3 regions of the Mycobacterium sp. 050272 genome follow, and region 3 is predicted to be linked to each of the others. Evidence: riboswitches for the same ligand, from Rfam matches in the RefSeq annotation. Region 3 holds a riboswitch; each other region holds the start of a gene.
The links. A riboswitch is a leader RNA that binds a small molecule or an ion and turns the genes downstream of it on or off. The one in region 3 is predicted to bind magnesium.
Positions count from the first base shown of each region.

Region 1: another riboswitch for magnesium. It lies ahead of AAHS21_RS16615 (Rv1535 family protein); the one in region 3 lies ahead of AAHS21_RS30830 (hypothetical protein).
Region 2: another riboswitch for magnesium. It lies ahead of AAHS21_RS04305 (hypothetical protein); the one in region 3 lies ahead of AAHS21_RS30830 (hypothetical protein).

Region 1 covers NZ_JBCHKV010000007.1:235,647-239,799, reverse strand. The annotation lists gene AAHS21_RS16625 (carboxymuconolactone decarboxylase family protein) at 1-224, shown strand, start outside; gene AAHS21_RS16620 (nitronate monooxygenase family protein) at 260-1,384, shown strand; M-box (ykoK) riboswitch at 1,555-1,724, shown strand; gene AAHS21_RS16615 (Rv1535 family protein) at 2,002-2,241, shown strand; gene ileS (isoleucine--tRNA ligase) at 2,524-4,153, shown strand, end outside.
Region 2 covers NZ_JBCHKV010000001.1:871,705-875,857, forward strand. The annotation lists gene AAHS21_RS04295 (NADP-dependent oxidoreductase) at 1-657, shown strand, start outside; gene AAHS21_RS04300 (NRAMP family divalent metal transporter) at 661-2,295, opposite strand; gene AAHS21_RS04305 (hypothetical protein) at 2,405-2,620, opposite strand; M-box (ykoK) riboswitch at 2,885-3,069, opposite strand; gene AAHS21_RS04310 (class I SAM-dependent methyltransferase) at 3,208-3,867, shown strand; gene AAHS21_RS04315 (acyltransferase family protein) at 3,872-4,153, opposite strand, start outside.
Region 3 covers NZ_JBCHKV010000033.1:16,172-20,324, reverse strand. The annotation lists gene AAHS21_RS30840 (GAF and ANTAR domain-containing protein) at 1-448, shown strand, start outside; gene AAHS21_RS30835 (recombinase family protein) at 1,125-1,697, shown strand; M-box (ykoK) riboswitch at 1,773-1,958, shown strand; gene AAHS21_RS30830 (hypothetical protein) at 2,268-2,471, shown strand; gene AAHS21_RS30825 (hypothetical protein) at 2,541-3,488, shown strand; gene AAHS21_RS30820 (CBS domain-containing protein) at 3,645-4,153, shown strand, end outside.

The DNA of each region.
Region 1 (4,153 bases), on a different contig from region 3:
CGGTGCTGGCGGCCACCGACGACGTGGTGCGCGACGGCGCGGTCAGCGCCGACAGCTGGGCGGCCTGCGAGCGCGAATTGCGAGGCGACAAAACGACTCTCGTCGAGCTCGTCACCGCGATCAGCGCATGGCGGATGATCTCGTCGATTCTGCAGAGCCTCGAGGTCCCATTGGAGGATGGCGTGGTGGGCTGGCCGCCGGACGGGCGCGCTCCGGCGAGTTGATTGCCATGCCAGGTGATAACTCATAGCGTCGAGGGATGCGGACCAGAGTCGCCGAGATGCTCGGTGTGGAGTTTCCGATATGCGCCTTCAGCCACTGCCGCGACGTCGTCGCCGCGGTCACCAACGCGGGCGGATTCGGAGTCCTGGGCGCCGTCGCGCACAGCCCGAAACGGCTGCAGAACGAACTGGCCTGGATCGAGGAGCAGACCGGCGGCAAGCCCTACGGGGTCGACCTGTTGTTGCCGCCCAAATACGTTGGCGCGGAAACGGGCGGCATCGACGCGAAGCAAGTCGGGCAGTTGCTCCCCGAGGAGCATCGTGCGTTCGTCGAAGACTTGCTCGCCCGGTACGGCATCACGGCCCCGGCCGAACCGCCGCGGGCATCCGTCGGGGGTCTAAACGTCTCGCCCAAGGGTTACGAGCCATTACTGGAAGTGGCCTTCGCGCATGACATTCGGTTGATCGCCAGTGCGCTCGGGCCGCCCCCGGCCGACCTCGTCGAACGCGCGCACAGCCGCGACGTGCTGGTGGCCGCGCTGGCCGGCACCACCGCACACGCGCGCCGGCATGCCGCGGCCGGCGTCGACCTGATCGTCGCGCAGGGCACCGAAGCCGGCGGCCACACCGGCCAGGTGGCAACCATGGTCCTGGTTCCCGAAGTCGTCGACGCGGTCGCGCCGGTCCCGGTCCTGGCGGCGGGCGGGATCGCCCGCGGGCGCCAGATCGCGGCGGCCCTGGCCCTGGGCGCCGAGGGCGTGTGGTGCGGCTCAGTCTGGCTGACCACCGAGGAAGCCGAGACCGACCCGGTGGTCAAGGAGAAGTTCCTGGCCGCCAGTTCCTCGGACACGGTGCGGTCGCGGTCGCTGACGGGTAAGCCGGCGCGGATGCTGCGAACGGCTTGGACCGACGAGTGGGAGCGGCCCGATACCCCGGCTCCGCTCGGCATGCCGCTGCAGACCAACCTCGTCACTGAACCGCAGCTGCGCATCAACCAAGCTGCCGCCCATCCCGGTGCGAAGGCACGTGAGCTGGCAACCTATTTCGTCGGCCAGGTGGTCGGTTCGCTCGACCGGGTCCGCCCCACCCGTGCGGTTGTGCTCGACATGATCGAGGAGTTCGCCGACACCATCGGACGGCTGGAAGACTTAGCTGAGAACTGACTGTCGCGGCGCGTTCAGCTGGGTGTGAATCATGCCACAGCGAGGTATTTGACCAGGTCAGGGATGTCGAAGCTGATCGAAAGCTGTGAAGCGGCGTAATAATCCCATAAAGTTGCGCGACACGGCTCAGATCACATTGACCTGGCCGGATACCTCGTGGAGTATTTACGGCAGCACCTCGTTAGGTGAGGCGGCTACACGAACACAGGCCACTGACCCCGAACGTCGAAAGACGCCCCGGGTCAGGACAGCTCCTCCCGGCTTAAGGGTTGAGTCCAAGTGGCTTCCGGAGTTCCGGACACGTCGTGTGGTGCCAAAGCTCTGACGAGAGGGGTGCGGATTTCTGGCGGTCGCCGGATTCTGAACTCCTTCTGGTGCGCGCAAATAGGCGCGGGTAACCGCACGCGTCGTGGTTGTAGAGGAGGTGAGGGACGTATGAGTTCCAGTGGCAGTCCGGATGGATATCCAGGACAAGCTCCGTCCCAATCCGACCTCCGGCCCGACGCCTCGAGCTAGCGAATCGACTTAGCGCTCAAGCGTTCTCGGATCGGAACCCTGACGGGTCGGGACACATCAGTCCAGTCAGAACCCGTTTGCAATTCCGTTAGGAGACGATCATGACCGCAGTACTCTTCGACGAAGTAGTTGCCGTGGCGCCCGTCCGCAACCTGCGCGTCGTGCGCGACACCACGCCCACGCAGGCTCCCGTGCCCACGAAGGCTGCCCGTCCGGCCGACGCCGGATACTTCGGCGCCGGCGACCCGCTGGTGGCCGGCGCCGCCCGCCTGCTGAGCGTCCCCGTCCGCCACCTCTACGCGGTGCTGTGGCGCGTCGGGTTCATCGAGGTCACGGCCTGAGATCCCTACCGCGAGACTGTAGCTGCGTACCGCTTTACTTGGCATTTGAGTAGGCAGTTGCAGTCTCGCGGTAGAGTGGGTCCGCGTCGATCCGGCTATCACCGGGGAGCTTTCGGAAGAACAGCCCGCACGGCTCAGTAGACCCGAACGGGTAGGCCCGTCACAGCCTGAATCGAGCGGCCGTGCGCCAGCACGGCAAGCGGGGTGGTACCGCGGTGCTCGCGCAGGTTGCGCGACCTCGTCCCCGGCCTGACCGTAGGCACGCAGGAGACGACGCGCACCGTGACCGAAAACGCTGACGCCAGGGCTTATCCCAAGCTGGCCGGGGGAGCCCCCGACTTCCCGGCGCTGGAACTCGAGGTCCTGGATTACTGGACCCGCGACGACACTTTCCGGGCCAGCATCGCAAACCGCGAGGGCGCCGAGGAGTACGTGTTCTACGACGGGCCGCCGTTCGCCAACGGCCTGCCGCACTATGGGCACTTGCTGACCGGATACGTGAAAGACATCGTCCCGCGCTACCGCACCATGCGTGGCTACAAAGTGGACCGCCGCTTCGGCTGGGACACCCACGGGCTGCCCGCCGAACTCGAAGTCGAGCGCCAGCTGGGCATCACCGACAAGTCGCAAATCGACGACATGGGCATCGCCGCGTTCAACGAGGCCTGCCGGGAATCGGTGTTGCGCTACACCGGCGAATGGCAGGCCTACGTCACCCGGCAGGCCCGCTGGGTCGACTTCGACAATGACTACAAGACGCTCGACCTGCCCTACATGGAGTCGGTGATCTGGGCGTTCAAACAGCTGTGGGACAAGGGTCTGGCCTACGAGGGCTACCGGGTGCTGCCGTACTGCTGGCGAGACGAAACACCGTTGTCCAACCACGAGTTGCGGATGGACGACGACGTCTATCAGAGTCGCCAGGACCCGGCCGTGACGGTGGGTTTCCCGGTGACCGGGGGCGAGCTGGACGGCGCCTACCTGCTGGTGTGGACGACCACGCCGTGGACGCTGCCGTCCAACCTGGCCGTTGCCGTCAACCCGGAGGTGACCTACGTCCAGGTCAAGGTCGGGGACCGGCGGTTTGTCCTAGCCGAGGCGCGGGTCGCGGCCTACGCCCGCGAGTTGGGCGAAGAGCCCGAGATACTCGGCACCTATTCGGGCGCCGACCTGCTGGGGACCCGCTACCTGCCGCCGTTCCCGTATTTCATGGCCGGGGAACCGGGGCGCGAAGAAGCATTTCAAGTGCTGCCCGGCGACTTCGTCACCACCGACGACGGCACCGGCATCGTGCACATGGCACCGGCCTACGGTGAGGACGACATGGCGACCACCGACAAGGTGGGCATCGTGCCGGTCACCCCGGTCGACTCCAAGGGCCGGTTCGACGTCACGGTCCCGGATTACCAGGGGCAGCACGTCTTTGACGCCAACCCGCACATCATCCGCGACCTGAAGAACCAGAGCGGTCCGGTGGCGGTGAACCAGCCGGTGCTGATCCGTCACGAAACCTATGAGCATCCCTACCCGCACTGCTGGCGATGCCGTAATCCGCTGATCTACCGGGCGGTTTCGTCGTGGTTCATCGCGGTCACCGAATTCCGGGATCGCATGGTGGAACTCAACCAGCAAATCACCTGGTACCCCGAGCACGTCAAGGACGGCCAATTCGGCAAGTGGCTGCAGGGCGCGCGCGACTGGTCGATCTCGCGAAACCGATACTGGGGCAGCCCGATTCCGGTGTGGAAATCCGACGACCCGGCCTACCCGCGCATCGACGTCTACGGCAGCCTCGACGAATTGGAGCGCGACTTCGGGGTGCGGCCCACCAATTTGCACCGGCCCTACATCGACGAGCTCACCCGGCCCAACCCCGACGACCCCACCGGTAACAGCACGATGCGGCGCATCC
Region 2 (4,153 bases), on a different contig from region 3:
TCGAGCCATGCCACCCACACCGCCGTCCCGGTGGATCAGTTGATCCGCAAGCCTGCGCAATTGAGCTGGGAGGCAGCGGGTTCGCTCTATGTCGTCGGTGCGACCGCGTACGCTGCGGTGCGCGCGGTCGCACCGCGGCCGGGCGAGACCGTCGCCGTGTCGGCGGCGGCCGGAGGTGTCGGCAGTCTCGTCGTCCAGCTGTTGGTTCGGCACGAGGCGCGCGTGCTCGGCATCGCCGGCGCGGGCAACGCCGAATGGCTGCGGGCGCACGGCGTCATTCCGATCGGCTACGGCAATGATTTCCAGGGCTTGGCCGAGCGGCTGCACGAGGCGGCGCCGAACGGGATCGACGCGTTCATCGATCTATTCGGCCCGGATTACGTCCAGCTCGCCGTGGATCTCGGGGTGCCACCGCAACGCATCGACACGATCATCTCCTTCCAGAAGGCCGGCGAAGTCGGCGCCAAGACCGAAGGCAGCACCGACGCGTCGACTCCGGAAGTGCTCACCGAGGTCGCCGATCTCGTCGCCAGCGGTGCCGTCGATTTCGACATCGCGGCGACGTTCCCGATGGATCGGGTAGCTGACGCCTTCGAGGAACTCGAGCGCCGGCACACGCACGGCAAAATCGTCCTGCTGCCCAATGGTTCGCCGTAGACGTCAGCCGACGCCAACCTCCACCATCTTGACGATCACGAATACGACAGCCAGCACCAGATAACCGCGCAAGATCAACAGCCCGGTCCGGCGAATCGGCGAAAGAGCCGGGCGGGCAAGAGAGCTAAGCTCTGGCGTCTGCCAAGACTGCTGTTCTTGCCGGCGCAGGGCCCGGCTTTCGGCACGACCTACTGGCGAGGCGAGTTTGGCCGCGCGAGTGTCGCGGTACCACTGGTCGCCGATGATCGCCACGGCGCCGCACACTGCGCCGACCGCCGCACCGGCCGCCAGCCCTGCTTCGAGAGCTGCCGTGGAGAGATCCGGGAAGAATGTGGCTGCCGTCAGCGCCAGCGACAGCAGCACCAGTGCCCACACGATGGCCCAGGCAACGACGTTCTGCCGCAACGTGTTTACCCACGGTCCCAGGATCGCCCGGTCATTGCAGAGCAAAACCAGGAACACGGTCGCCGAGGGCAGCAGGATGCCGGCCAGCGCCTGCACACCCTGGGTGACCAGCCCGAGGATGTGATCCGGACTGAACGCCACCGCGGCCGACGCCCCGAGCAGCAGGGCATACCCGCCGTAAAACCATGGCGCCTCGTTGATTTTCCAGTGCAGCGAATGCCGCTTGCCCATCGCGTCGCCAATGGCATAGGTGGTGGCCAGCCCGATCGCATTGGCACCGATCAACGAACCGTCGAGCAGAATGATCGCGAACAGCACGCCCACCGGGTGGCGCAGCGCTTTCGCGACCGCCCCGGCATCGGTGAAGCTGCCGGTTGCAGGCAGACCGAAGGCGGTGACCGCCATCAACGCCGTCGCACCGACAATGACCACGACGATACCGATGATCAAATCGGCTCGTGCATAGGGAATCCAGCGTGCCGTGATGCGCTTGTCAACCACGTTGGACTGTTGGAAGAACAGCTGCCACGGCGCCACCGTGGTCCCCACGATCGCGATGATCAACAACAGGACGGTCGAGTTCAGTCCGCCCGGGAACTGTGGAACCAGACCGCCGGCAGCCACTTTCGGACTCGGATGCACCATCAGCACCATTGGGAGCATCACGACGTTCACGGCGATCAGCAGGAACATCAGCCCTTCCCAGCGCCGGAACGAGCCGCCGGCGACCACGGCGAACAGCAGTACCGCGGCGACCGGGATCGCGACGGTCTTCGGACAGCCCAGGAACCCCAACGCCATTGCGACACCAATGAATTCGGTGACGATTGTCAGGGCGTTCAGGACCAGCAGATCACCGACACTGAATGCGCCCCAGAACTTTCCGAAGCGCTCGAAGATCAGGCGTGCGTGACCGACTCGCGCTACCGCACCCAGGCGCAACACCATCTCCTGGTTCACGTACAGCACCGGAATCAGCAAGGCCAGCGTCCACAACAGGTTCATCCCGTAGTCCTGGCCCGCTTGCGCGTACGTCGCGACGCCGCCGGCGTCGTTGTCACCCACCATGACAATCAATCCGGGGCCGGTGATCACCAGCAGGGTGCGTAACCGCCGCCACCGGCCGCCCAGAGCACCGGTGTCATCGCGCTTGATACGGCCGAACGCTCCGACGATGTCGCCGGTGTGCGCGGAATCCAACACGGTTTGCGGACGGGTGGAAGTCAACGTCATGTCGTTCTCGCTATCTGAAGAGTCGGGCTACCCAAGTCGGGTGTTCAACGCGCCCCAGCGGCGGGCTACCAACCCCCCACCCGCCGCTGGGGACCGCTGGCGGAACACATCATCGGTGGTCTTTCCCACCGCCCGGTGAGTGTCCGCCGGGCGCGGACGAGAGCACGGCGATCGGCGTCAGCGACACATACAGGTTCGCCCGCTCTTCGGGCGTCGGGATGTGCATGGCGCACAACCTGTTTGTCAGCAGCCGACCCGCACGCAGCATCGACCGTCCGCGCAACCTTCCAAGACCGCGAATACGCCGCGCAACAACAAAAGTCATAGTCTTCCCCCTGTCGGAAGCCCGATCGGTTCGCCGGCACGCTAAATACATCCCGCATTCGCCGCCGTCAATACGGTTGCGGAACAGCCAATTTGAGCTGCGTCAGCAGAAAGAAATGCCGGAACCGGATCGGTTCAAGATGGATTTCGGATAGCAACTATCGCCGGGACTCATCTCGCCCTCACCTCCTCACGGCCATGACACGCGCGGGTGTCCACGTTTCACACGCGGGAGAGGTACGAATGCCGGGCCATGAGCCCGCCGACCGCACCCCTCTCGTCGGAGCTTCGGCACTGCACGGCGTATCTGGATCGACCGATGGCCGCGACCAGAAGCCACTTGGGCTCAACCCTTGTGTCCGGGAAGAGCTGTCCTGACCCGGGGCGTCTCTCGACGTTCGGGGTCAGTGGCCTGTGTCCGTGCAGACGCCTCACCTACCGAGGTGCTTGCCCAACCATGCTGGCACTGCCACCCGCTGCTCGTCAAACTCCTTTTCTTACGACTGCGAGCTTGCGTGTTCTGGGTCACACCCTGGGAGCCTGTGGTCACCGCTCGGGCAAATGTCGCCGAGGCCTACCCTCAAGGGCATGGCCACAACCTTGCAAGACTCTCGCGTCGAGAGCGTGCTCGACCGGATGTACACAGAGACGAAGAACCAGATGTCACTGCTGCGTGAGCGGCACGGTCAGCTCGCGCGCCCGATGACCACCGCAGAGCGCACCGAGGCGATGAGCGAGTTCTACATCCCAGTGACGCCGGACGCCGGCCGGCTGCTGTACGCACTGGTTCGCGCGACCCGTCCGACGACGGTGGTCGAGTTCGGAATGTCGTTCGGTATCTCGGCTATTCATCTCGCGGCGGCCGTCCGCGACAACGGCGTGGGGCGCGTGGTGACTACGGAGCTCAGCGCGAGCAAGATTGCCGCCGCGAAGAAGACGTTCGCCGAGACCGGCTTGGACGACGTGATCACGATTCTCGAAGGCGATGCGCTGACCACGCTGGAAGGCCAAGACGGGCCGATCGAATTCGTCTTGCTGGACGGCTGGAAGGATCTCTATCTTCCAGTAATCAAATTGCTCGAACCCCGGCTCACCACAGGCGCTTTGGTGATCGCCGACAACGCCAGCGCGCCCGACATGGCGCCGTATCTCGATCGCGTGCGCGACCCCGCCAACGGCTACACCAGCTTCAATTGCCTGGTCCGGGAAAGCGACAGCATGGAAATCAGCTGCCGAACCAACGACTAAGCGTCTATCGCAAAGACTCTTCGAGCCACGGCGTCAGCCACTTGACCCCTTCCGGGGTCAAGTGCACACCGTCACTGCGCACCTTGATGCCGTCGACCTTGGCGGTGTAAACACCGTCGGGGCAAAGCTTTTTGTTCAGATCCAGGATTTCAACGCCGCTGTGCTGCGCAACGGTTTTGCGCAACATGGCATTCCATTGATTGACTCGGTCCGGCTGGTCCTCGGGATACAGCCGGCCGTCCGGCTTCTCGCCGCCCCGGCTGTACGGCACCGTGGCAACCACTAC
Region 3 (4,153 bases):
AGGTCCGGCTCGGGACGCCGCCAGCAGCCAGGACACCGTCCTCGTCGCTGACCTCACCGTCGAGGGGCGCTGGCCGCAGTTCACCCGCGAAGCCGCTCGGGTGACTTCGGTGCGCAGTATCGCAGCGCTGCCGATGCATTACGACCGGTTCGTGCTGGGGGTACTGATTCTGGCTGCTGAACGACCTGAGGCTTTCGATGCCACCGTCCTCGCGGATGCCGCCGATCTGGCGGCGCTGGCCGCTGGGGCCTGGAGTGCGGTGGTGCGCGAAGAGCAGCTACGCCGCGCCCTGAGCTCCCGCGATGACATCGGTCAAGCCAAAGGCATCCTGATGGAACGCTTCAGCATCACCGCCGATGCCGCCTTCGCGCTGCTGCGTCAGCTTTCTCAAGAATCCAACACCCCCCTGCTCGACATTGCCCAACACCTCATCGCCACCGTCATCTAACGGTGACGTGTCGACCTAAACAGCCTGTTTTGCAACATGTCTCAAAGATTGCGGTCAAGTACGCCAGCCCTAGCGTGCCAGCCCAGGAGAAGCGTCCTTGATGGCACACGGGCTGAACCACCAAGGACTAAGAGGGAGTCTCAGTGTCGCGACCACCACTCCCCCTGTCTGGGGAACTACCCACAAACACCGCTAACCCACATCCACATCCGGGAAAATTGGCACCTCGGCCCCCGTCGTGATGGCCGGGGGTGGCGGAGACGTCATCGGCCGGGACGAGGATTCACCGCACGCAGACACCTTGAAGGCGGCCGCGATCAGGGTGCTCGCCTTGCAAGCCCCAGTCGGTGAGATGGTAACCCTGGCGGCACGCCGCCGGTCAGAACGCCAACGCCGTTGTCCTGTAACAGTATTCGCTTTGCCGGGGCGCAGTCGAAGCGTCTCGGCGAGAACCTCATCAGGAGTTACAGGTGCGTGGTGATGCAATCCGCGGCCATTCATGGCAATCCTCTACCCGCCGTCCGAATACTCATGCACGTCTCTTTTGTAGAGAAAAGAGACACCCCTCAGAGAGCTACTCCCCCACCGTGTAATCCCAGGTCGCGCTGTCTCGTTTCTTGTCTCACACCGCGTGTCTCACATCTTTGCTGTCCAGGGTGGTGAGACAGTCATTGGCATGACGACGATCCTCGGCTACGCCCGCGTCAGCACCACAGGCCAAGACCTCGACGCCCAACTCGCTGCGCTCGCCGCCGCCAGCGTCGAGCCGGATCGGGTGTTCACCGACAAGCTCTCGGGGTCGGCGAAGACGGACCGGCCGGGACTGGCGGCTCTGCTCGCCTACGCCCGGCCCGGTGACACCGTCGTCGTCACCGCCATCGATCGACTCGGCCGCTCGGTCGCCGAAGTCACCCGCACCATCGCCGAATTCGGAGAGCGACGAATCCTGTTGCGCGCCTTGCGTGAAGGCGTAGATACAGCCACACCGACCGGGCGCGCAGTAGCGGCGATCATGGCGACCCTCGCCGAACTCGAGCTTGAGCTCGGCCGTGAACGCCGAGCTGCATCACGCGCATCACGCCGAACCCGGTGCCTGCCTGCTACCAAGCCACCACGGCTTAGCCCAGAACGGCAAGAACAACTCCGCCGACTCGCTGCTACTGGCGAACCCGTACGAGAACTGGCCAAGGCCTTCGGTATTGGACGGGCGACCGCCTATCGCTACTTGTCGGCAGAGCCGATGGTGTGAGGGACGAGGGGTCAACGCGCGCGTCGTCTGGTTCGTCTTGACGGGTTGTGGTCTGGAGGTCCACACTGATCGGTGCAAGCACCTCGCTAGGTGAGGCGTCTGCGCGGATAAAGGCCACTGACCCCGAACGTCGAAAGACGCCCCGGGTCAGGACAGCTCCTCCCGGATTAAGGGTTGAGCCCAAGTGGCTTCGAGCACCGAGTGTTTTCTGGTGGCCCGATACGCCGTGCAGTGCCGAAGCTCTGACGAGAGGGGTGTAGGTGTGGTCACTGTGCCGCACGTCCTCCCCACGTGTGCTTTCGATGTGACGCCCGCGTGCGTCCTGGCTGCGAGGAGGTGAGGAACACCGTTGAGTACCAGCGATAAACCGCCGTCTGCGGGTTCGGAGTTGTTCCCGCTGCGTGGCCAGCTTGAGTCGATCGAGGCCTAAAGCCCTTCTCGTCGTTGATTGTTCGAGTGCACCATTGTTCCGACGGTGCACCCCTACGGCGCTGCTGCCTGCTTGAGGTCCGCGTGACACTCAAAGATGCCACGACACCCCAATTTCTCTTTGCGTCAAGGAGTTTTGTCATGGTTGTTGTTCTGTCTCGTCTTCGCATACCCGTGGTGTCGATGGCGTCCCGTGCCGCACACGGATGGTTCACCTGGGGCCGCAGGGCGTGTCGACGGGTGTGGGTCCGGCGCAATTTGACCCCGCAGGAGCGGGCGTACCTGTTGGCGTCCTACACCCCGCCCGCGCTGATCACGGCGTCACTGGGTGGGCACGTCGGCTGACCGGTTCGGGCTGGGGTGCATCACGACCCCGGCCCGCCCCGGCCCGCCGCCGCGCGAGGAGGCCCACCGATGGACTCCCACGACGATCAGACGCACGACGCGATCGATAAACCCGCCAAAATAACTGCGCCGCAAGGGGTGTCAGGCCAGCGGGCCGACGGAACGCTGACCGCCACCATCCGGATGCTCACCGCCCGGGCGATGCTGCGGCACGGTGGTGACCCGGCGGTGGTCGCCACCACAACCCGCGTCCCGCAAGCGTTGGTCGAGGTGATGGCCGACATGGCCGACACCCCTACCCGTCCAAATTCCCAACCCAGGACCTCCGGACGATGTGGTGGGCGGCCCGCCGCGCGTCTAGCAGGTGTACCCGCCGATAGGCACCTGTGGCGACAGGAGATTGACAGGAATGGCTCGATGTTGCGACCCGTCCGACCTGGTCATACTGAGGACATGCCCAAGAAACGACGGTCCCGCACGCGGCGCACTCCCCCGCGGGCGGCGTCCGCCGGATCGAACCCGGCGTTCCTCGGTGACCTGGGAATGACTCCCAAGCGATCAACGGCCCCACTGCCGGAGGCCGATGACGATCGCCACGCCAGCGTGCGGGTCCGGTTGGCGGCGCTGATGCTGCGCCGCGGCGACGACGTCGGGGATGTCAGCGTGGCGACCGACGTCCCGGTCGCCCTGCTTGAGTTGCTTCGCGCGGAAGTCGCCGATGAAACTGACCTCGATCAGCAGCGCCAGACCACCGTTGACGACGTGAGGCGGCGGCGCCGGGTCGTGATCGCCGTGCTGATCATGGAGGTCGCCGCGCTGGCGAACATCGTCATTGGCCTGATCGCGCTGATCGGGCACCTCGCCGGGTTGGGGTTACTGGCCAGCGTGATCGGGCCAGCACTTCTCCTTGCCGTCTACGTGGTAGCCAGATGCGCGACCCCTACGGGATCTCGCACTGGCTACAGCCCTCGGTACGCGGCCCGGCGTAAGGGTCGTGATCGAGGGCCCGGTGACTAACGACCTCTGTGGACGATCCATCCACATGTCCCAGGTTTGGGTGTCTACCGACGGTGGTCGAGATCGGTGTCGCCCAGTGTTCACGTGGTCGTGCGCATATGGAACCGCGACATTCGGGCACGGCCGCGATCGTCTCATCGAGAAGGAAGAGTCACTATGCATGAAGTCCCGCCTGATGGTGGAGCGCCCACGGCGTCACGGCCGGTGATCCATCTGTCCGATCTCCTGGGTCGTCCGGTCGTCGCGAAGGCCGGTGACGCGGTGGGCCGGGTCGAGGACGTCATCGTCAGCCTGCGCGGTGCCGAGGGGTATCCGCCGGTCACCGGCCTGGTGGTAGGGATCGGCGGCCGTCGGGTGTACGTGTCGTCCGGGCAGATCACCGACCTGACCCAGGAACACGTCGATCTGTCGAAGAACAAGGTGGATCTGCGCGAGTTCGAACGCCGTGACGGCGAGGTTCTGTTGCGCACCGACGTCCTCGATCACCGGCTCATCGACGTCGCGGCCGCGGAGTTGGTGCATGCCTACGACATCGAGCTCGAGGACACCGGGGCGGGCTGGGTGCTGGCACGGCTGGATACCCGCCGGCCGGCGCGGCTGTTCGGGTTGATCAAATCCGGTGGGGGGCATGCCAGCCGGGACTGGAAGTCCTTCGAACCGCTCAT